DNA from 3 places in the Aliiroseovarius sp. xm-d-517 genome. Region 1 is predicted to be linked to each of the others. Evidence: riboswitches for the same ligand, from Rfam matches in the RefSeq annotation. Region 1 holds a riboswitch; each other region holds the start of a gene.
What was found. A riboswitch is a leader RNA that binds a small molecule or an ion and turns the genes downstream of it on or off. The one in region 1 is predicted to bind cobalamin.

Region 1 (7,455 bases):
CCCCTGCTTCGACATAACGCAGGCAGGTGTCGAAATCTGCATCGGTATGACCAAGTGAGACCAGAACCCCGGCCTGGGCCAGCTCGCGAACCTGTTCGGGGGTGACGTTTTCCGGGGCGATTGTGACTTTCAGCAGGGGGAGGGCCTGTGCGGCGGCGATGAGCATGTCCAGATCGGCCTCGGTCATGGCCCGGATCAGGGCGGCGTCATGGGCGCCTTTGCGGGCCAGTGACAGGTGCGGGCCTTCCAGATGCAATCCGGCAATGCCGGGCAGTTGTGCATGGATGGCCTGTTGCACGGCGGTGATGGTGGCGCGGGTGGTTTCGGGCCGATCCGTGATCAGCGTGGGCAGGAATTGCGCCACGCCAAGCTGGCGGTGCGCTTTGGACATGAGGCGCAGGGTGTCGATATCAGGGGCGTCCCCCAGCATCACCCCGCCGCCGCCATTGACCTGCAGATCCGCATAGCCCGGCGACAGGATATCCCCGCCAAGGTCGATATCCGGTCTGGTCCCATCCTCGGGCAGGAGCGTTTGCAGCGCCCCGTTCACAAACAGGGCCATATGGCCCATCCGCAGCTGGGTGCCGTCAAAGATCGGCCCGCCCGAGACGCGCAGCGTGGCAGCGGTCATGGCTGACCCTCCGCAGCAAAAAGATGTGCCAGCGCCAGCGCGCCCTCAAGCGGCGTGGCTTTGGGCGCGATCAGGCTCTGTTGCATCCGGTCGGGCAGATAGGCGGCAAATTCCGGTCCGATCCCACCGGTCAGGCAGAGCGGCTGGCCCTGCTGCCAGCCCATTCGGATCAACCGGTCGGCAATTGCATCCGCCCCGGCCTCCATCACCGCCAGCGCCAGAGCGTCACCCTCTTCGGCAAATCGGGTCACGGCCCGGGCCAGTTGCCCGAAATCAGCGGGTGAGGCCCCGGCGGCAAAGCGCAGGATGCCAAGGGGGTCGGCAAACTGATCAAGGAAATGACTGGCAAGGTCTGAGGGGGCGCGCAGCCCATCCACCACATCCAGACTATAGCTGAGCGCCGTCCGCCCCACCCACATTGCCGAGGCCGGATCGCCCAGAACCGCGCCCCACCCGCCGATAAAGCGCATCTTTCCCCTGATCTGGGACGCGACGAAAGATCCGGTGCCGCAATGGGCAAGATACCCGTCCTCGTCCCCCAGCACGCCTTTAAGCGCGGCGGGCTGGTCATCTTCGATCTTGACGCGCGAAAAGGGCAGGGCGGCATGGATCGCGGGGATCTGCGCCGGGCTGATGATCCCGGCCAGCCCGAGATAGCTGGGCAGGGCGGCCAGCTGGTCCGCCGGTTGGCCGGAGCGTTGCGACAGCAGATCCAGACAGCGCCTGATCTCGGCCATCGCGCCCTCGAAATCGGAGTTCACATTCACCGACCCGCCTTCGACGTCATGTCGGGTGGGGCCGCTCTCCAGCACCATCCGGCATTTGGTGCCGCCGCCATCCACGGCAATGACCGGGTGCGGGGGGCAGGGGGATGAGGGGGCGAAAATTGATGTCATGGTCAAACTGTAAAGCGCAGATGAGGGCAAAAGAACAGGCCAAACTCGGACTGATTGCAAGGTCTTGCCGGAGTGCAGGCGCCGCTCCAAAGGCGGGCGCGGGTGATGTCGCTTGCTTTCCCAATCGCGCTGCGTATTTTGGGGCGAACTTTTTTGATCGGAAAACCTGCCGTGAATATGATGTCTACCTTCGTCAAACCGATGCATCCCGAGGGGCGTCGGTTTGTTGCCATTTTTGCCGCGATCACCGTGGTGCTGTTTTTGCTGTGGGAGCCGCTTGGCTGGATCGGGGTCGGGCTGACCGTCTGGTGTTACTACTTCTTCCGCGATCCCGAACGCATGTCGCCGGTGCGCGATGATGTGATCATCAGCCCGGCGGACGGGGTGGTGTCGCTGATCGAACCGGCGGTGCCCCCGACGGAACTGGGGATGGAAGACAAGCCGCTGACCCGCGTCAGCGTGTTCATGTCGGTCTTCAACTGCCATGTGAACCGGATGCCGGTGGGCGGCAAGATCATCAAGATCGCCTATCGCCCGGGCAAGTTCTTCAACGCCTCGCTCGATAAGGCCAGCAAGGATAATGAGCGCAACAGCCTGCGGATAGAAATGCCGGACGGGCGCGACATTGCCGTGGTGCAGATCGCGGGTCTCGTGGCGCGCCGCATTGTCTGTTTCACCGGCGAGGGGCAGCGTCTGGGGCTTGGGGAGCGGTTCGGCCTGATCCGCTTTGGCTCTCGTCTGGATGTCTATCTGCCGGAAGGGGTCGAGCCGATGGTGCGTCTGGGCCAGACCATGATCGCGGGTGAAACGCTGATTGCAGAGCTGACCGACGCGTCGGACGCAGGCGGCAGCCCCGATGCTTGATGACCCCCAAAAGGCGCCCCGCAAGGTTGCCCTGATCCAATTGGTGCCGAATGTGATGACCGTGGCGGCGGTCTGTGCGGGGATGACCGCGATCCGGTTTGCCATTCAGGGCCATGTCAGCTGGGCGGTTGGGTTTATCTTGCTGGCGGCAGTGCTGGATGGTCTGGACGGCCGGATGGCGCGGCTGGTCAATGGGCAGTCCGAAATGGGGGCCGAGCTGGACAGCCTGGCCGATTTCCTGAATTTCGGCGTGGCGCCTGCATTCATTCTTTATTTCTGGGGGCTACAGGATCTGCGTTCGCTGGGATGGCTGGCGGCGCTGACCTTTGCGATCTGCTGCCTGATCCGTCTGGCGCGGTTCAATGTGGGCAACAAATCCGAACAGGGCGGCAGCTCGGCGCATTTCGTGGGGGTGCCCGCGCCTGCGGGTGCGCTTCTGGCCTTGGTGCCGATCTATCTGGACCGGGTGTTTGTGCAGTCGGGCCCTCTGCCGGATGGGATCACGGTGCTGTACCTGATGCTGGTGGCGTTCCTGCTGATCAGCCGCATTCCGACCCCGTCGTTCAAAACCACGCGGGTACATCGGGAGCATGTGAAATACGTGCTGGTCGCTGTGGGCGTGTTCGGGGCGGCCTTTGTAACCTATATCTGGTTGACGCTCCTGCTGTGCAGTGTGGCCTATCTGGTTCTGGTGGCCCTCGGGGCGCTGCGGATGCTGCGCCACTGACAATCGCCGTGTCCAGAGGCTGTGTCCTGAGCCAGATGATTCGCCGCGGATCTGCGCTGTTGCCTTTGGGGTCGCTTTTCTTCACCTTCCGAATTCGTTTGAATTCAGCGGCTTGCGTAAATGCGCGACCGACTGTCGCCGGATTGCGACCTGTGGAAAGCGGCGCTGCGCCTTGACATCCGGGGCCTTGATCTGACATTCAGACCCTGTGATCGGTTCCGCGCGAGCAGAGGCTCCGCGGTAGCAATAGGGAATACGGTGAGGTGTAGCCAACAGGCGCCAATTCCGTGACTGCCCCCGCAACTGTGAGCGGTGAGCGACGCTGAACATGCCACTGGGAAGCCGCCGAAAGGCGCCTCGGGAAGGCCAGCCAAGCTTTGACCCGCGAGTCAGGAGACCTGCCGGACACTGGGCCAGGGAGACCTTGCCCATTTCCAACCGGACGCCGGGGTGAGCGTCTGGCCCGGCGGTCCCAGAATGAAAACCGGACCCACCGTGCCAACTCCCCGTTGTTCATTCCTGCTTGCAGGGCGCGCGAAAGACGTGTCCGCACTGTCGAATGAGGACGATATGAAAACGACCTTTCTGGCCAAAGCACTGGCCATTTCCCTTCCCGCATTGCTGCCGGTCACGGCCTTTGCGCATTTCCAGCTGAACTATACCAAGGATGCGTTGATCGAACGTCCGGGGGACGTGCCGATGGGGCTGATCTTCTGGCACCCGATGGAGAACGGGCACGCCATGGATATGGGCCAGCCGCAGGAATTTTTCATGGTGCATAATGGCGAAAAGACCGACCTGATGGATCGTCTGGAGCCTGCGACCTTCAAAGGGGCCTCGAACGAGGCCGCCGCCTACCGGGCCAGCGTGCCGGTCAAACGCTCGGGCGATTACGTGGTGGTGACGGTGCCCGCCCCCTATTATGAGCAAAGCGAAGACATCTATATCCAGCAGATCGCCAAGGTTGTTCTGAACCGCAACACGCTGCCCACCGACTGGGATCAGCCGGTGGGTCTGCCGACCGAGATCCTGCCGCTCAACAAGCCGTATAACGTGATCACCGGCTCGACCTTCTCGGGGCAGGTCCTGTCCGAAGGGAAGCCCGTTGCCGGCGCCGAGATCGAAATCGAATATATGGCGGCCGAACCGGATCTGGAGCGGTTCGCGACCTCCGGCAGCACCGTTCAGCCAATGGCCGGAGGGTCCATCGTTGCGCTGACCGATGCCAATGGCGTCTTTACCTTCGGCATTCCGAAAGCTGGCTATTGGGGGTTTGCGGCCCTTGGAACCGGGCCCGAGACGGAACATGAAGGCAAGGAGCTGAGCCAGGATGCCGTGTTGTGGATCCGGGCGGAGGATCTGAAATGACACGCGCACTCCGCAGTCAAAAAGGGGAGGGGGCAGGATGCATATCGTAGATGGCGCCCTGTCCAACCCGGTGGTGATTGGCGGGGCGGTCCTGGCCATTGGCGGGCTTGCCATGGGCCTGAAGGATCTCACCCTTGAACGTATCCCCGCGGCGGGTGTGTTATCGGCGAGCTTCTTTGTGGCCTCGCTGATCCATGTGCCGATCGGGCCCAGTTCGGTCCATTTGATCCTGAACGGGCTGGCCGGGCTTGTGCTGGGCTGGGCCGCCTTTCCGGCCCTGTTTGTCGGGCTGTTGCTGCAGGCGGTGTTCTTTGGGTTTGGCGGTCTGACCGTACTGGGGGTGAATGCGGTGAATATCGCGCTGCCTGCGGTGCTGGTCGGGCTGGCGTTTCGGCCGCTTGTGGCGCGGGGCTCGCCGCGTCAGGGCGCGATCTGGGGCGGCATCGGCGGGGGCATGGCCATTGCGGCCACCACCATCGCCGTGGCGATTTCCCTCGCGCTGACCGGGGATGAATTCCTGCCCGCCGCAAAGCTGGTGTTTTTTGCCCATATCCCGGTGATGGTGATCGAGGCGCTGTTGTCCGGGGCCGCCATTTTCCTGGCCCGCCGTGTCAAACCTGAACTGTTCATGGATGTGAAAGGAGGGCTGACATGATCCACATGATCCACATGATCCGGGCCTTCTTTCTGACCGCGCTTCTGGCGCTGCCGGTCCTGCCGGCTTATGCCCATAACGTGATTTCCGCCGTCTTTCCGTCAGGATCGAATATCGAGGGCGAGGTCGGGTTTTCCAACGGCGACATGGCCGCTGATCTGCTGATTGAGGTGTTTGACGAGGCGGGCACCAAGATCGGGGAAACCACAACCGATGCGGACGGGTTCTTTCTGTTCACACCGGCCCAGCCGGTCACCCATGTGTTCCGGGGCGATCTGGGGGCGGGTCATGTGGCCGAGGTGATCATGCCCGGCGCGGAAGTGGCAGAGCTGATGGGGCAAAGCCCGACCGCCCCCAATCCTGCTGCCGCGGCGTCGGTGCTGCAAGGCGCGCCCGGGCAGATGATGGCGTCAACTGCCGGTCTGTCTGATCAGGCACAATCCGAGCTTGCGACCATGCTGCGCACCGAGTTGCGCCCGCTGCGCAAGGAAATCACCGCCCTGAAGAATGAAGCGAATTTCCAGTCCATCCTTGGCGGGATCGGCTATATTTTCGGCCTGTTTGGCGTGGTCTTCTATATCGCCGCACGGCGCAAGATGGGGGACAAGATGGGGGATAGGCAATGACCTATGTTCTGACCGGCGTTGAAAAACCCCTGTCCGGCTTTGGCGCGTTTCGCGCTGCCGTCTCTGCGCTGGACCCGCGGATGCGGATCGTGATGACCCTGGCCTATGCGATTGTTGTGGTCGGGCTGAGCGACCTGCGGGTCCTGACCGGCGCCATGGGCCTGTCGGTCTGGCTGCTCTGCCTGTCCGGCCTGCCGTTTCGCCAGACCTTGAAACGCATGGCGATGATGGACAGTTTCATCATCTTCATGCTGGTGCTGCTGCCCTTTACCATGCCGGGAACGCCGATCTTCACGATCTGGGGGTTTGCCGCCAGCTGGGAAGGGCTGTGGCGCGCGGTGGAAATCGCGCTGACCGCCAACGCGGTGATCCTTGCGGTGATGACGCTGGTGGGCACGATGGAGCCGGTGACCATGGGGCATGCGTTATTTGCGCTGAAAACCCCGGCGCGGCTGGTGCATCTGATGATGTTCACCATCCGCTATATCGAAGTGCTGCGCGAGGAATACCTGCGCCTGCGCACCTCGATGAAACTGCGCGGCTTCCGCCCCGGCACCAACTGGCACACCTATCGCAGCTATGGCTATCTGGTGGGGATGATGCTGGTGCGGGCGATCGAACGGTCCGAACGCATTCTGGCGGCGATGAAATGCCGGGGGTTCTCGGGCCGTATCCTGCTGCTCGAGGAGTTCCGGCTGACCCGATCCGACATCCTGTTTGCCCTGTCCCTTGCGGTTGCATTGCTGACCCTGATCGGCGCCGAGGTTCTCTATGCCACTCATTGAGCTGGAAGACATCCACTTTGCCTATCCGGGGCTGGACCCGGTGCTGGAAGGGGCGGCGCTGCGGCTGGAACCGGGCGAGCGCCTGTCGCTGGTCGGGCCAAACGGGGCGGGCAAATCCACCCTGCTCAAGATCATCATGGGGTTGATCACCCCCCTGAGCGGCACGGTGAAAGCCTTTGGCAAACCCTGCATCGCCGAGGCGGATTTCCACGAGATGCGCCGTCGGGTCGGGCTGGTTTTCCAGGATGCGGATGATCAGCTGTTCTGTCCAACCGTTGCCGAAGACGTGGCCTTCGGGCCGCTTAACCTGGGCAAATCCAAGCACGAGGCGCTGGCGATTGTGGACCGGGTGCTGTCGCGTCTGGGGCTGATCCATCTGCGGGATCGGGTCACCCACAAACTTTCGGGTGGCGAAAAGCGACTGGTCACGCTGGCCACGGTTCTGGCGATGGAGCCCGAGGTGCTGATCCTTGATGAACCCACCAATGCGCTCGACCCGGACAATTACGCGCGTCTGATCGAGATCCTCAAAGGGTTGGATCAGGCGATCCTGCTGGTCAGCCATGTGCCGGAATTTCGCTCTGAAATCGCGCCGGAAGGCTATCGGCTGGAAGGGCGCAAACTGGTGCGATTCTGAAAATACCCCGCCCTCCGGACCTGTCCGGGGGGTGATTTTCCCTGAGGCTTGCAGTTTTTATCAAAACTGTAGCCCCTCGTGACGTGACCGGTTTGCTGCGCGCAGCGCGATCTGCTACACCCTGACAGAAGGTTCGCCGCCAGTTGGGGCCAGTTGGAGAATGTGATGAGCAGATTGACAGGCCGCCGCCCGGTTCATGAAACCTATTACACGAAAATCAAGGAAATGATCCTGTTTGGAGAGGTGCTGCCCGGCCAGCCGCTGAC
Region 2 (7,455 bases), on a different contig from region 1:
ACTGGCGGCTCTCCACCGTCGCGCCCTTCAGTTGACAGGCTCGTGAGTGGCTCAAACCTTCAAATCATCCTGTGCCTCCGGCGGGGATATTTGGAACAAGAAAAAAGCCGTAATTTCATTTTCTGGTCAGAAATATCCCGGGGTGAGGACGCAGTCCGAGGGGCAGCGCCCCTGACCCGAGCATCGCGAGGCCACCGATAGCGGGCTTGAGTGTGAGCGAAAGCCCCCCTTGCCCCTTCTCACCCCGATAGGGTATTGAACGCGTCAACTGATACACGCATGCAATGATTTACGGAGATCACCATGGCTGGCCACTCAAAATGGGCAAATATCCAACACCGCAAAGGTCGCCAGGACGCCGCCCGCTCGAAACTCTTTTCCAAGCTTGCCAAGGAAATCACCGTGGCCGCCAAGATGGGCGACCCGGACCCGGACAAGAACCCGCGCCTGCGCATGGCCGTCAAGGAAGCCAAGTCGCAATCGGTGCCGAAGGATGTAATTGACCGCGCGATCAAGAAGGCGATCGGTGGCGAGGCCGAGAATTACGACGAAATCCGCTATGAAGGCTATGGGCCCAACGGTGTGGCGGTGATTGTCGAGGCGATGACCGACAACAAGAACCGCACCGCGTCGACCGTGCGCTCGACCTTTTCGAAAAACGGCGGCAACCTGGGCGAAACCGGCTCGGTCGGTTTCATGTTCGACCGCAAGGGCGAAGTGATCTATCCCGCCTCGGTGGGGGACGCTGACACCGTGATGGAAGCGGCGATTGAAGCCGGGGCCGAGGATTGCGAAAGCGATGAGGAAAACCACCGCATCACCTGCGCCGATACCGACCTGAACGAAGTGGCCACCGCGCTGGAGGCCGCGCTGGGCGAGACGGAATCGACCAAGCTGATCTGGCAGCCGAACATCACCACCGAGCTGGATCTGGAGAGCATGCAGAAGCTGATGAAACTGGTGGACGCGCTTGAAGATGACGATGACGTGCAGCGCGTCACCACCAATTTCGAAGCCTCGGACGAGGTGCTGGCGCAGCTCTAAGCCGCCTCAGATCAAAGATGAAAACCCCGGCCATTGGTCGGGGTTTTTTTGTTTTGGGGCAGTATCCTTGCAGGAAGCGGGTATGGCGTTGTTAAGCGCACCGCACATACCTGTCCTTCATGCCTATTGTGCGAAGGTTCTGAAAGAACCCAATTTAATGGATGCTGCATGTCTTACAAATGACAGCTTTTAATCACCCGCGTGTCCTGGCGCCCGTTTCCAGCGTTGATCGGCCTTCGTCGGCAATCAAGTTAGCGGGCACCAGTTCGGGCGTCGAATTGCCGAAGAGCTTTTTTTAGACCACGATTGGACATTCGGACTACAATAGACTGTTCAGTAACGTTTAATATCCGCGCCTGGGAGCGATCAATAAGTATGACGAAATGCCCGCGATCACCTCGATTGTGGACCACAATATTGTGCCCGTTATTCGAAGACACATTGTCAAGAAGAAGGTGGAGTGCAGTGACCTCTTGAGGAGAAAAGTCAGGTACCCTTTCGAGCAAAAGCGCTGCGATCACCCCCAGACGTTCATTATGTGCTTGGCGGCAGCTCTCTTCTATCGTTTCTTTCGTTTCTTTGCTCAACCCGTAGCCGGACTTAATCAATGCAATGAGCTGCTCCTCTGTCTCAATTGACCTATTCTTTATTTCCGGGGCGACGAGGAGCCGGTTGGCCACTTCCATTCCGTTTAGGATAGCTTCCTTCCCCTGCTCTGTTCGCACCGCAATTCCCCAGATCACGGTCTGTAGGCCGAGAATACTTGCGAAATGGCCCGGCCGCACACCAATGAGTTGCTGTCCCGTCATGGACAGTATGGCGTGGGCAAAACCCGCCAGTTGAGTGTTCTCGATCAGGGCCTGCAAGCGGAGTGCTTCACGATCTCGAACACGTTGACTGCGGACGCTATCTGGTTTCAGGAATTGTTCCAACTTTGCAGTGTACACCGCATCCGGCACCACCCGCACACGAGGCAGAAGCCATGCGTTGATCATTGAGTGATAGTTAGCATGCGCTGCGAAAAACCGAGCATCAAGTGCGTCCAACGCAGACTTTTCCATCTCTGGCGCTTTAACCAGCGCGGCAAGACATTCGGCCAACTCCGTCAAGCCTGCACTCTTCAACCCGTTCTGCGCATGAGCCAGCGTCATCGGGTCCATCTTGGAGTTGTGCCGGAACTGAGAATGACCTCCATTGCATACTTGAGAGTAATAGTAGTCGGCATTGTAAACCTGCGGAGCTTCCTTTGCGATCTCATCTGCGGTGTAGGCACCTCGATTGCGGGCGGCGTTTACCCAGCTGACCACTGATCCAACGAGGGCATAGTCCTTTGCATCTTGGGCAACCACAGAGGCAGGAACAAAAATATCGTGTCTGCGGTGGAAGAATTTAGAAAAATAGCGAAACATCTGATTGCTATCCTAAATGAAGTGATGAATTAGAAAATTAAGATGAAATGCTAACGTGCAAGACGTGTTGATGGTAGAAATAAACTGACGCTGCCGCGAAGAAATCGGGGATATTTGGGAACCAATACCCCCTTTGGCATAACACACGCCCGCAATGCGTATTTGATCTGAGGCATGAAGTGGCGCCAAAAGACGCCACTTCAACAGTTTGCGTGCATTCCGGGCAAAGCCAGAGCGTCAGGTTTCTGGTGAGGCGTCACAGGTGGCCTGTGCGAAATCCCCTGAATACCCGCCGTCTTCAAGCCTGTGCTGGGTCTGCCTGATCTGCTCCAGAAGCGCGACCGCGTCGGGATCTTCCGACCCCTGCCCGAAACGCTCGAAATTCACCAGCTCCTCCAGCGGCAGACGCGGACGCCAGCCCGCGGATTGCAGCTCGGGCCGGTCAAAGAAATGTGACACATAGCCAAGGCACAGATAGGCCACGGGGACCACGCGGTCGGGAATATTGAGCACCTCACGCAGGCGGGTGTGGTCCAGAATACTGACCCAGCCAAGCCCCAGCCCTTCGGCGCGCGCTGCCAGCCACAGGTTCTGCACCGCGCAGACGCTGCTATAGACATCCATAACCGGTTCATGGGTGCGCCCGATCACCACAGGCCCGGCGCGGTCCTTGTCGCAGGTGATGCAGATATTGACCGGGCTTTCCAGGATCCCTTCCAGTTTCAACCAGCGATAGGTGTCGCGGTTGGCGCCTTCGAACATCTCTGCCGCTTCCCCATGGGCGGTTTCGAACAAATCATGGACCTTGCGCTTGGTGTCGTCCTCACGGATCACGACAAAATTCCAAGGCTGCATGAACCCCACCGAAGGCGCGTAATGCGCGGCCATCAGCACGCGGGTCAGCACGTCATCCGGGATCGGATCGGGGCGGAACTGTCCGCGCACATCGCGCCGGGTAAAGATGGTCTTGTAAAGCGCCTCGCGCTCTGCCGTGTCAAAACAATTGTCAAAAGATGTTTGTGGGTTGGCCATATCCATATCATTCCCCTTGATGGATGCCCTTGCCCCGTTGTCCACACGGCGCAGTATGATTTTCAGGCCGGTCTTCTGACTCAGGTTCCTCCCGACCGCGTCCTTCCCAGAGCAAGCTCCAGTGGATCGTTGCGGCCAGTCCCCTTTACAGCGTTGGGCACGTGGCAGGGTTGCACTGCCTTCCCGATTCTCCGCTTCAGTCGCCAACCCCTTGCGCGGTCGGCCGCATCAGCAGCACCTGAAAATGATGTGTGCCGGGGCCACCCCGGCGGGTCAGTTGTAGGAAGCCCGCGCTCCGCAGGCAATCCGTTTTTCGACCAGATGTGCCGCGAAAACGCCGTGGCGGCGGATCACTCCTCGACCAGACCACTGACATAAAGCGCAACCGCGTTGATCTCCAGCTCGGTCAGGTTCTTGGCCACCGAATGCATGATCGCGCTGTCATTTGTGCGCGAGCGATCCTCAAACGCCATCAGCTGTTCCACCACGTAATGGCGGTGCTGGCCGGCCAGCCGTGGCAGGGAGGCATCGCCTGCTGCAAATTCCCCGTGGCAATCGGCGCAGGGCGGGATTTTGGTATACTCATTGCCCTCGTGATAGATGTAATAGCCCACCGCCTCCAGCGCCTGTTTCGACGAGCGCACCCGGTGTTTGAGCGGCGGCTGCGCCGAGTAATATTGCGCCAGTGCCGTGATCTGCGCATCTGACAGGTTTTCGGCCATGCCGTTCATGATGTCGCTTTCCCGCGTGCCGTCGCGGAAATTGCGCAGCTGTTTCTCGATATAGTCGCGGTTCTGCGCGGCGAGGCGCGGATACATCCGGCTCGACGCCTCACCCTCTGCACCATGGCAATGCGAACAGACATCATTGCGCAGCTCGGTGATATCCGTGGTGTCCTCGGCCCAGAGTGGCGATGTGGCGAGCGTGAACGCGGTCAAGAGGAAAGGCATCAGACGCATGGTGGCTCCTGTTGGCAGGTTTTGCGCGCAGGCGGCGCGGGGTGATGCAAACATAGCGCCCGGACCGGCCGGGGGCAGGTCGCAAATTGCCACACCAATGCACAGGGCGCGCGGGAAGGGGCACGGGAGGGGTGGCGGCGAAGGTGGCCGCGCGGGTTTCCCTTGCCAAGCCGGGTGCAATCCGATCATGTCCCCCCATGACGCGCAGCAGCCCCACCCCCAACCCGGCGCCAAACCGACCGCCAAACAGGGCCCTGTCCGGCATCCTGTGGATGCTGGCCGCGGGGCTGATGTTTGTGGCGATGAATGCAATGGTGAAACATGTGGGGCAGAGCCTGCCCTCGACCCAGGCTGCGTTTTTGCGCTTTCTGTTTGGGCTGATCTTCGTGGCCCCCGCGCTGGGGCGCATCGCGCAGACGCGGTTTGACCGGCGCAGCTGGACGCTGTTTCTGGCGCGGGCGGTGGTGCATACGATGGCGGTGCTGTGCTGGTTTTACGCCATGACCCAGATCACCGTGGCCGAGGTGACGGCGATGAACTACCTCAACCCGATCTACGTCATGCTGGGGGCGGCCCTCTTTTTGGGGGAGAGTGTTTCGTGGCGACGGATGAGTGCGGTGGGGGTGGCCTTCCTCGGCGTTCTGGTGATCCTGCGCCCGGGGGTACGAGAGCTTGGCCCGGGGCATCTTGCGATGATCTTTACCGCAATCGGACTGGGAGGGTCCTACCTGATTGCAAAGCGGCTGTCGTCGATTACCTCGGCGGCGGTGGTGGTGGCGATGATGTCGCTGACCGTGACCGTGGCCCTGGCGCCCTTTGCCTGGATGGTCTGGGTCACGCCCAGCGGGATACAGCTGGCCTGGCTGGTGGCGGTGGCGGGTTTTGCCACCGGCGGTCACTATGCCATGTCGCGCGCCTTTGCCGAGGCCCCTGTATCAGTCACCCAACCGGTGGCATTTCTGCAGATCATCTGGGCGGTGATCATGGGATATGCGCTTTTTGACGAACCGGTGGATGGATGGGTGATCGCCGGTGCCGCGATGATCATGTCCGCGGTCAGCTATATCACCTGGCGTGAAGCAATGCTGAAACGGCGCAGCTCTCAGGCGGGCGTCACGCCTTCCTGACCTCGGCGTTTTTCCCCCGGCCCGACCAGAAGGGCACCTGCGGTGCGCTTGATGCCTCGCCACCGGCTGCGCCGCTGGCTCAGGCAAAAGGGGCGCTGCCCCTCGCGAGGCAAGCTCGCTCACCCCGGGATATTTTCGGCAAGAGGAAAAGAACACCTGCCATCTTCCTCTTGCCAAAAATATCTTGGGGGAGAGCCGAAGGCTCGGGGGCAAAGCCCCCGGCGTCCGTCTGAATGGAAAACGGGGCCGCCCTTGCTGCCCCGTCAGTTTGAATATGGTCAGTTTGAATATGGCCTGCGATCACTCGGTCCAGCTGACCCCGGTCAGGTCATTGGCCTGGGTCGGCGCGTTTTCCCACAGGCCCTGGATCTTGGCGTTTGCCACCCCGGTTTTGGCCAGTTGGAACAGGTATCCGTTCACGTAATCCTCGGCGATGATCTGTTGCATTTCGGCAAGCAGCCCTGCCCGTTGATCCGGGTCTGAGGTCAGGTCGAGTTTGGTGTTCAGCTCCTGGAACTCCGGGCGATCATACTGGAAGTAATAGTCCGGCCGCGCATAGATGCCGATATCGGCGGGTTCGGTATGGCTGACGATGGTCAGGTCGAAATCCTTGCCCTTGAACACCTGTTCGATCCATTGCGCCCATTCGAGATTGGTGATCTCGGTTTCGATCCCCACCGCGCGCAGCTGGGCGGCGATGATTTCACCGCCGCGCCGTGCATAGGTCGGCGGGGGCAGCATCAGGCGCAGTTTCACCCCGTCGGGGGCCGCTTCGGCCAGCAATTGTCTGGACAGGTCCGGGTCGAAGGATGAGTTTGCGGTCAGGTCCACATAGGCGGGCTGATGTGGGGCGTAGTGGGTTCCGATCGGGGTGCCATAGCCGAACATCGCGCCGTCGATGATGTCTTGCCGGTTGATGGCATGGGCAATGGCCTTGCGGATGCGGATGTCATCCAGCAGGGGCGCCTTGTTGTTGGTCGACAGGATCGTCTCGCCCTCGGTTGATCCGACGATCACGGTGAACCGTGGGTCTGCCTCGAACTGTGCGAGGGTTTCCGGGGCCGGGAAGTTGGGAAACGCGTCCACATCCCCTGCCATCATCGCGGCAAAGGCGGCGTTCGGGTCCGAGATGAATTTGAACGTGGCTTTGGCCAGCGCGGGTTGCGTGCCCCAGTAATCCGGGTTGCGTTCAAGCGTCACGTGATCGCCCTTGGCCCAGTTGCCAAAGGTGAACGGGCCGGTGCCGACCGGGTGGGTGGCGGCCTGTCCGATGCTTTCCGGCGCCACGATGACCGCATCCCCCCAGGCCATGTTGAAGGGAAAGTTGCCATTGGGTTTGGCCAGCGTCACCTGAACCGTCAGCGGATCCAGCGCCGCCACGCTTTCAATGCCGGCAAACAGGGCCTTCTGCGCGTTGGTGCTGTCTTCGGCGCGGGCGCGATCCAGCGTGAAAACCACGTCATCCGCGTTCATCTCACTGCCATCGTGAAAGCGCACATCGGGCCGGAGTTTGAACGTATAGACCGTGCCGTCTTCGCTCACCTCCCAGCTTTCGGCCAGGCCGGGGCGCACCGACCCATCCGGGCCAAACCGTGTCAGCCCTTCGAACAGATTGGCATAGACCACCTCGTCAATGGCCGCGGCCGCACCGCTGGTCGGGTCGAGGTTGGGGGGCTCCAGCACCATGCCGAGACTGATCGTGTCATTGCCCGCAAGCGCCGTGCCCGCCATCAGGGCCAGGGCGCAGGGGGCGGCGAAAAGGGTGGATTTGAGAAAACTCATGGCTGTCCTCCTTTGTGGACTGTCACTGTTGCCCCCATGAAACGCGAAGGGGTGGGGGCATGGCAAGGGGGAGTTGTGCGCAAACCAGACCTTTGATTTTCT
Region 3 (7,455 bases), on a different contig from region 1:
GTGAGTTTGCTGCGATCAGCGCGGCAACTGCCGACAGCATCAGAAGGATGCCACCAGCGGCATCATGGCGGAAGAATTTGTCAAGAAAGCGGGTGAGCATTGTATCCCTGATCGTTTTTGTCACATTCACTTTCAGATAAGATCAAACCGCCCGGGTTCAAGGCCCGGACAGTCTGATTGCTTGAAGAAAAGCACCGAAGCCGATCTGCATGATTTGCCACATGATTTGCATCATGACTGGCCCCGTCTTTCTGCTCGTTATTGCGGGCAGGAGCGTGTAGGAAGGTGCCATGTCGATCTGGTCCCGCATATCTGATGCGCTGTCCGCGCTGGCCAAGGGCGAAAGCCTGTCTGACGTGTTTGCCCATTTGCGCACGCCGCCTGAACGTTCAGCCGGTTTTGCCATCGCGGTGATTGCGCTGGGGGCCAAGATGGCCAAGGCGGATGGGTTGGTGACGCGAGACGAGGTGTCCGCCTTTCGAGAAGTGTTTACCATCCCGCGCGGAGAGGAAAAGCAGGCAGCCAGAGTGTTCAATCTCGCGCGCACCGATGTGGCCGGGTTTGACCTCTATGCCCAGCGGATTGCCGATATGTTCGGACCAGCCGACCCGGCGCTTTTCGACCTCATGGAAGGGTTGTTTTTCATTGCGCTGGCAGATGGGGAATACCACCCTAACGAAAATGAATTCCTGCTTCATGTGGCGCGCATTTTTGGCATCCCCGAAGAGAAGTTCTTTGCGTTGCGGGCGCGGTTCGTGCCGGACGCCGAAGCGTGCCCCTATCAGGTGCTGGGGGTGCCCAAGGACATGCCGATCCGTGAAATTCGCAAGGTCTGGCGTCAGGCCGTGCGTGACAGCCATCCCGATGTGATGGTGGCGCGGGGGGTGCCGGAAGAGGCGATCAAGCTGGCGGAAAAGCGGCTGATTGCTGTGAACCGCGCCTGGGAAGAGATCAATGCACGTCAGGGGGGCATCTGACCCATGCGTATCGCCACCTATAATGTCGAATGGTTCAACACGCTGTTTGATGATACGGGGCGCCCGATTGCGGATGAGGAACTGGCCACAAGGAGGGGCGTGACACGGCGGGCGCAGCTCAAAGCGGCCGGGGTGGTGTTCAAATTGCTTGAGGCCGACCTGATCATGGTGGTCGAAGCCCCAGATGAAAATCGCCGCCGTTCGACCGTGAAAGCTCTGGAAAATTTTGCGCGGATTTTTGGTTTGCGGGCACGTAAGGCCCTGATCGGATTTGCAAATGACACCCAGCAGGAAATCGCGCTCTTATATGACCCGGACCAGTTTGAGGCAACGCATGATCCTTGGGGGGCGGCACAGGGCCAGTTTGCGCCGCGCTTTGACGGTGCCTTTCATCTCGATCTGGATGTGGACGCCAATCCCGATCCGGTTGTGTTTTCCAAACCCCCGCTGGAAGTGGCGCTGACGCTGCGGAAAAACGGGCAGAAACTGCGCCTGATCGGGGTGCATGTGAAGTCGAAAGCCCCGCATGGCGCCCGCAATGCGGAAGAGGCGATCCGTATCAGCATTGAAAACCGCCGCAAGCAGATGGCGCAATGTATCTGGATCCGGCAACGGGTGGACCAGCTTCTTGAAGCGGGGGAACAGGTGATTGTGCTGGGGGATTTCAATGATGGTCCGGGGCTTGATGAATATGAAAAGCTGTTTGGCCGGTCAGGGGTGGAAATTGTAATGGGCGAGGGCGATGGCCCCTGCCTGTATGACCCACATGCCGCACGCTTTTTGGCGCGCCCGTCGGCAGCCCGCATCAGCTCTGCCCGGTTTTATATTGCGAGCCAGAAACGATATTTGCAGGCGCTTCTCGACTATATCATGATTTCCGAGGACCTGCGCGGGTTTGACCCGGTCTGGCGCATCTGGCACCCGTTTGACGACCCGCTCTGTTATCGGGCTGAGGCCCTGCGCGAGGCGCTGTTGACTGCCTCGGATCACTTTCCGGTCACGCTGGATATTGATCTTTGACGCTTGCGCACTGGAAATACCGATATCTGCGCCCCATATTTTCCCTATGAAACAGATCCTGAACCCCACCTTGCTGGCAGGGCTTGTTGCCTTGTCCTCCCCGGGGCTGGCTGAAACGGGCCAACCCCAATCCCCCCAGCCGTCTCCTCCGTCGTCCTCCGAGGGGGATCCAAAGCTGGAAGACGGCGCGGAAATGATGTCGCGCGGCTTGCAGATGCTGCTGGACGGGCTGGCGCAGGAAATGTCCCCGATGCGTGACGGGCTGGCCGAGGGCATGGCCGAAAACTGGGCCAGGCAATTGCAGGACGGCTGGCAGGATCTGATGGCGGAAATGGGGGATCTGTCTGCCTATCACCCGCCGGAAGTGCTTCCCAATGGTGACATTATCTTGCGGCGTAAATCGCCACAGCCGCCTGTCCCGCCCGAAGCTGCTGCGCCGGACGGGGGAACGGATCTTTAGGACCCGCACGAAGGCCTGGCCTGACGGTCAGGATAGGGCCGCCCCCCGGCGCATGGCCATGACGCAACCAGGGGTGCGCTTCAGGCCGCTGGGGGAAAGCGGTGTCGTGCCGCGGTTCAATGCCTCGTGATTGTTGCGCGCGTATTCGAGCAGGGCAGAGATGTCCTCACCTTCTTCCACATCCCCGAAAACATGTGTTTCGCTGCGGGTGGCATGATAGGCCACGAGGCAGGTTCGGCCACAGCCCCCCATTTCAGCATGGCCCGAGATTTCAAACCCGTCCTCGATACTGTCGCGTGCGGCGGTGATGGCCTGTTGAAGCTGGACCATCATGGCATGACCTGCGGTGCAAATCTGGCCGGTATGGGGGCAGGGGGTGCAGAGAACAAGCTGCTGCCCCGTCCGGGTCGGTGTGGTTGTTGTGGTCTGTCCCACCGTCTGCATCTGTGTCCGGTACATGACGCCCTCCGCGCGTAAGATGCGGGATGGGGCGGGGGGAAGAGGGGGCATTCTGGCCGCCTGCGATCCTCCTGCCGGGGCACCCCGCCCGGGTTGAGTTTCATCAGATGGCAGGTCTCCTGACTTGCGGGTCGTGGCGGTTCTGATCCTTCCCGGGGCGTGCCCAGTGGTTTTTCAAAACAGCTCGCCGCTTACAGTTGCGGGGGCAGTTGTGGAATTGGCCTATTTGCGACCGCACCACATTCCCTTTTCATCCGGGGCTTTCTGGTCGAAAGATCCGGGAACCATCTGAGAAATGGGTGACGCAGGACGGGGCCGGTGTCAAGCGAGAAGCGCAGGAGGGGAGGGGCATGAACAGGGACAAGAACGGGGGCAGGGGCGCTGCCCCTCGGCCTGGCGGCCTCACCCCGAGGTATTTTCAGCAAGAAAAAGTGAAGGCTCAGCGCAGAGTTTTGACGTTTGAGGTGGCGTCAAGGGCCACACAGAGCGCGTCAAACCTGCTCTCGGCAACCTCGCCGAAAAGATCACGGGCCTCTGCGGCCAGGTGCAAATGCAACTCGCGTTTCTTGGGATACCATTTCAGCTCTGCCTTGTCCTGTGGCCCATCCACCGCGAACATGGCGCCAAAGCGCATGGCCTTGCCCAGAACCTCGGCCCGGATCAGGTCCTTTTCGCCGAGTATTTCAAACAGGTTTTCAAATCGCGATCCCTGGCGGCTGTTTTTATAGCGGTGCAGCAGGGACAGGCCGAGAAACACCCGTTCTTCATGGGTGAGCCCCCCGAGATTGGCGCGGGTGGCGTTGTCGAAACAGACTTCGTGACGATAGTCGGGATGGGCGCGCCAGCTCACATCATGCAGCAGGCAGGCGGCCTTGATCACCCGTTTCTGGTCTGCCCGCGCGGATTTGTAAAGCGGGGTGAGAAAGTCATAGAGGGCTTTGCCAAAGCCAGGAACGCGCGCGTCCTTTTGTTCGGCAAAGCGGCAGGCCTCGATCAGGGGATCACGTTTGCGAATGGGCTTTGGCATCTGTTCATAAAGCATCCCTTCGCGGATCCCGTAGGAGCTGACGGCGATTTCCTTGGGGCGAAAAACATGGATCAAGCGTTTCAGCACAAGTGCTGCGATCGGAACCAACGCCATACGGGTGGCCGAGGTGGAGGTGCGTTGCCGGATCTCTTCCAGATCCACCTTTTCAATCCAGTTCAGGGTTTTTTGCAGTGATTTCTGCGGCATGCGATATTCGTGCAAAACCGTCAAAGGGTAGTTGCGGCGTTCCATGTCAAGCCGCGCAATGGCGCGCCAGCTTCCCCCCACGAGAAACAGGCGTTTGTGATCCGTGCCCATCTCGGCGGCCAGCTCATCCACCACCCGGGCGATCTCGGCCTTCAGCCCTTTCTTTCCGCCGGGGGTGTCGGCCAGTTTCAGCGGTCCGAGAGGGGAGGTGATGCGTTTGCCAACATGACCCCCATTGATCCTGGCCAGCTCCAGTGAACTGCCGCCAATATCGCACATCAGCCCTTTGGCCTCAGGCCAGCCAAGCAAAACGCCCTGCGCAGACAGCCGGGCCTCTTCTTCGCCGTCAATCACGTAGAGTTTGAGCCCCGTTTCACGCAGGACTTCGTCGCGGAACTCCGGCCCGTCCGTGGCCTCACGCACTGCGGCGGTGGCCACCGCGGTCAGCGGGGGCAGGTGCATGCCTTTGGCCAGAAGCTGAAACCGTTTGATTGCGGCCAGCGCCCGCGCCCGGCCCTCTGGGTTCAGGCGCCCGGTCTGGGCAAGCCCGGAGCCGAGGCCGCAGAGGATTTTTTCGTTGAAGAAATAGGCGGGCGAACGGGCCGCACCGTCAAAAACCACCATGCGGACCGAGTTGGACCCCACATCAACGACGCCTACACGCGACAAGGCACGGGCGGAGGGGTCTTCAAAGATCGGGCGACCAAACGGGCCCCACTCGTCGGTGGAAGCTGTTGTATTCATGTTGGAAATCCCTGCCCGTCTTCCTGTTTCCTTGCTGACTATGCCCGTTTCAGCAGCCCGGGGTCAATCCAGATCCGCAGGTTCTTCGGGGCTGTGGGCCAGTTTCGGCACATCTGATGCCCCGGCGGATCCGCGTCCCGAGAGGGACGGATTTTCCATGAAGAACCGGTGGCAGTTGAACGGGTGATCCAGCGCGGACAGATCGGTGCGGGCAAAGCTGCCATCTGGCCCCATCACCCAGCTTTGCGCCACATCCGCCAGGTTTGCGGCCATGATCTGGCTGACGATCTGTGCCTTCACCGTCGCGTTCTTGACCTCGACCAGGGTTTCCACCCGACGGTTCAGGTTGCGCCCCATCCAGTCGGCGGACGAGATGTAAACGCGCGCTTTTTTCGACGGCAGCCCGTGCCCATTGCCAAAGCAGACGATACGGGAATGTTCCAGAAAACGCCCGACGATGGATTTGACCCGGATGTTTTCGGACAGACCCAAGATACCGGGTCTGAGCCCACAGATACCCCGCACCACCAGACTGATTTTCACCCCCGCCTGGGAGGCCTCGTAAAGCGCGTCGATCACGTCGGGTTCGACCAGAGAGTTCATCTTGGCCCAGATTTCGGCCGGTTTGCCGTCTTTGGCCAGCTCTGCTTCGCGCCGAATAAGCGCAATCAGCGTGGTTTTCTGGTTGAGCGGTGAAATGGCCAGGTTTTCAAGGCCTTGAGGTTCGGCATAGCCCGAGAGATAGTTGAAGATCTTGGTCGCATCACGTCCCAGCGCCGCGTCGCAGGTAAAGAAGCTGAGGTCGGTATAAATGCGGGCGGTAATCGGGTGGTAATTGCCGGTGCCGTAATGGGTATAGGTCACCAGCTCATCCCCTTCTCGCCGCACCACGGTCGAGATTTTGGCGTGGGTCTTGTAGTTGATGAACCCATAGGTCACATGGGCCCCGGCGCGCTCCAGACGACGTGACTGTCGGATATTTGCAGCTTCGTCAAAACGGGCCTTGAGTTCCACCAGGGCGGTCACGGATTTCCCGTCCTCCGCCGCTTCGCACAGGGCTTTCACGATCGGACTGTCATGGGACGTGCGATACAGTGTCTGTTTGATCGCCACCACATTCGGGTCGCGCGCCGCCTGGTTCAGAAACCGCACCACCATGTCAAACGTCTCATACGGGTGGTGCAGCAACATATCCTTCTGTCGGATCGCGGCAAACATGTCCCCTTCGTGGTCCTGAACGCGTTCCGGCACCCGGGGACTGAAACTGGGCCACAGAAGGTCATGGCGGTCTTTCAGCACCAGCTCACCCAGATCGGCCATGCCGATCATCCCGTCCACCTCCACGATCTCGTCCCCGGAGACGCGCAGCTCGCGTTTGATCATCTGCATCAGATCTTCCGGGGCGCCCTTGGTGATTTTCATCCGCACCACTTCGCCGCGTTTGCGCCGCTTAAGCGCGGTTTCAAATTCGCGCACCAGATCTTCAGCCTCGTCTTCGACCTCCAGATCACTGTCACGCAAAATGCGGAAGGCGCAGTTGCCCTTCTCGACATAGCCGGGGAACAGGCTCGACAGATGTTCAAGCAGCAGGTCTTCCAGCGGCAGAAAACGACATTGACCCTCAGCGGCAGGCAGGCGCACAAAGCGGTTGATCTGTTGCGGGATCGGAAGCAGCGCCTTGAGTTTCTGCCGGTCCTTGCTGCGCTCAAGCTGCAGCGCCAGCGCAAAGCCAGTGTTGGGGATGAACGGGAAGGGGTGCGCCGGGTCAATGGCCAGCGGTGACAGAACCGGGAAAACCTGGCTCAGAAAAACCTGATCCAGATGGGCCTTGTCCTCCGGGGTAAGGTCGGCGCGCTTCTCGATAATGATGCCCTGATCGCGCATCTGCCGGGTCAGCGTGTCATAGGTGGATTGCTGGCGCGCCATCAGGGCGCGGGCATCCTGATTGATCAGTGCCAGCTGTTCGGCGGGCAACAGGCCGTCTGCTGCAGGGGTGGTCACGTCTTCGCGCACCAACTCCCGCAGCCCGGCCACACGCACGGTGTAAAACTCGTCAAGATTGGTGGCCGAGATCGACAGAAACCGCAGCCGTTCCAACAGCGGGACGCGCGGGTTTTCCGCTTCTTCCAGAACCCGCCAGTTGAAGCCAAGCCAGCTCAGTTCACGGTTGAAGAACCGCTTTGGTCCCGCCGTCTCCTCCGGGGGCAATTGCGCCGCCTCGGGGAACGGGGCGTGCAGAAAGTCGGAAAGCGGCGTGGTGGGGGGCTCGGCTTTGGTCATGACAGCTCTATCGCGGTGTTTTGTAACGGCGATGTGACGTTACGCCTGCCTGCGTGGCTTGTCCAGCAAGCCGGCCCCACATACCTGCCGCTTTTTCTTGTCGTAAATATCCTGGGGTGAGCGAGCTTGCCTCGCGAGGGGCAAAGCCCCTGAAGCTCGCCAGGCATCGTTGGATCACGGAAATTACTGGAAAGGCGTTAATCGCCACCGAAGTCGCCACTGGCCGCAATGCCCAACACCCGCTGGGCCAGCGCGCGGGTGATCGGGCGCTGTTCGGACAG

Region 2: linked by a shared signal. The riboswitch ahead of bluB (5,6-dimethylbenzimidazole synthase) and the one ahead of XMD517_RS15460 (DUF4198 domain-containing protein) in region 1 are both predicted to bind cobalamin.
Region 3: linked by a shared signal. The riboswitch ahead of XMD517_RS00120 (DUF1636 family protein) and the one ahead of XMD517_RS15460 (DUF4198 domain-containing protein) in region 1 are both predicted to bind cobalamin.

The regions. Positions count from the first base shown of each region.
Region 1 covers NZ_WBXT01000002.1:67,029-74,483, reverse strand. Annotated here, with positions in the region: gene nagA (N-acetylglucosamine-6-phosphate deacetylase) at 1-631, opposite strand, end outside; gene XMD517_RS15475 (BadF/BadG/BcrA/BcrD ATPase family protein) at 628-1,527, opposite strand; gene XMD517_RS15470 (phosphatidylserine decarboxylase) at 1,699-2,391, shown strand; gene pssA (CDP-diacylglycerol--serine O-phosphatidyltransferase) at 2,384-3,118, shown strand; cobalamin riboswitch at 3,315-3,539, shown strand; gene XMD517_RS15460 (DUF4198 domain-containing protein) at 3,689-4,486, shown strand; gene cbiM (cobalt transporter CbiM) at 4,524-5,141, shown strand; gene XMD517_RS15450 (cobalt ABC transporter permease) at 5,138-5,767, shown strand; gene cbiQ (cobalt ECF transporter T component CbiQ) at 5,764-6,552, shown strand; gene XMD517_RS15440 (energy-coupling factor ABC transporter ATP-binding protein) at 6,539-7,189, shown strand; gene XMD517_RS15435 (GntR family transcriptional regulator) at 7,355-7,455, shown strand, end outside.
Region 2 covers NZ_WBXT01000001.1:2,922,315-2,929,769, forward strand. Annotated here, with positions in the region: gene XMD517_RS13950 (Lrp/AsnC family transcriptional regulator) at 1-1, shown strand, start outside; gene XMD517_RS13955 (YebC/PmpR family DNA-binding transcriptional regulator) at 304-1,044, shown strand; gene XMD517_RS13960 (DUF4375 domain-containing protein) at 1,296-2,453, opposite strand; gene bluB (5,6-dimethylbenzimidazole synthase) at 2,691-3,485, opposite strand; cobalamin riboswitch at 3,533-3,737, opposite strand; gene XMD517_RS13970 (cytochrome c) at 3,836-4,444, opposite strand; gene XMD517_RS13975 (DMT family transporter) at 4,642-5,571, shown strand; gene XMD517_RS13980 (ABC transporter substrate-binding protein) at 5,872-7,353, opposite strand.
Region 3 covers NZ_WBXT01000001.1:20,817-28,271, forward strand. Annotated here, with positions in the region: gene nhaA (Na+/H+ antiporter NhaA) at 1-100, opposite strand, end outside; gene XMD517_RS00105 (molecular chaperone DjiA) at 291-977, shown strand; gene XMD517_RS00110 (endonuclease/exonuclease/phosphatase family protein) at 981-1,997, shown strand; gene XMD517_RS00115 (hypothetical protein) at 2,044-2,457, shown strand; gene XMD517_RS00120 (DUF1636 family protein) at 2,485-2,916, opposite strand; cobalamin riboswitch at 3,008-3,220, opposite strand; gene XMD517_RS00125 (Ppx/GppA family phosphatase) at 3,356-4,894, opposite strand; gene XMD517_RS00130 (RNA degradosome polyphosphate kinase) at 4,958-7,174, opposite strand; gene XMD517_RS00135 (DnaA ATPase domain-containing protein) at 7,372-7,455, opposite strand, start outside.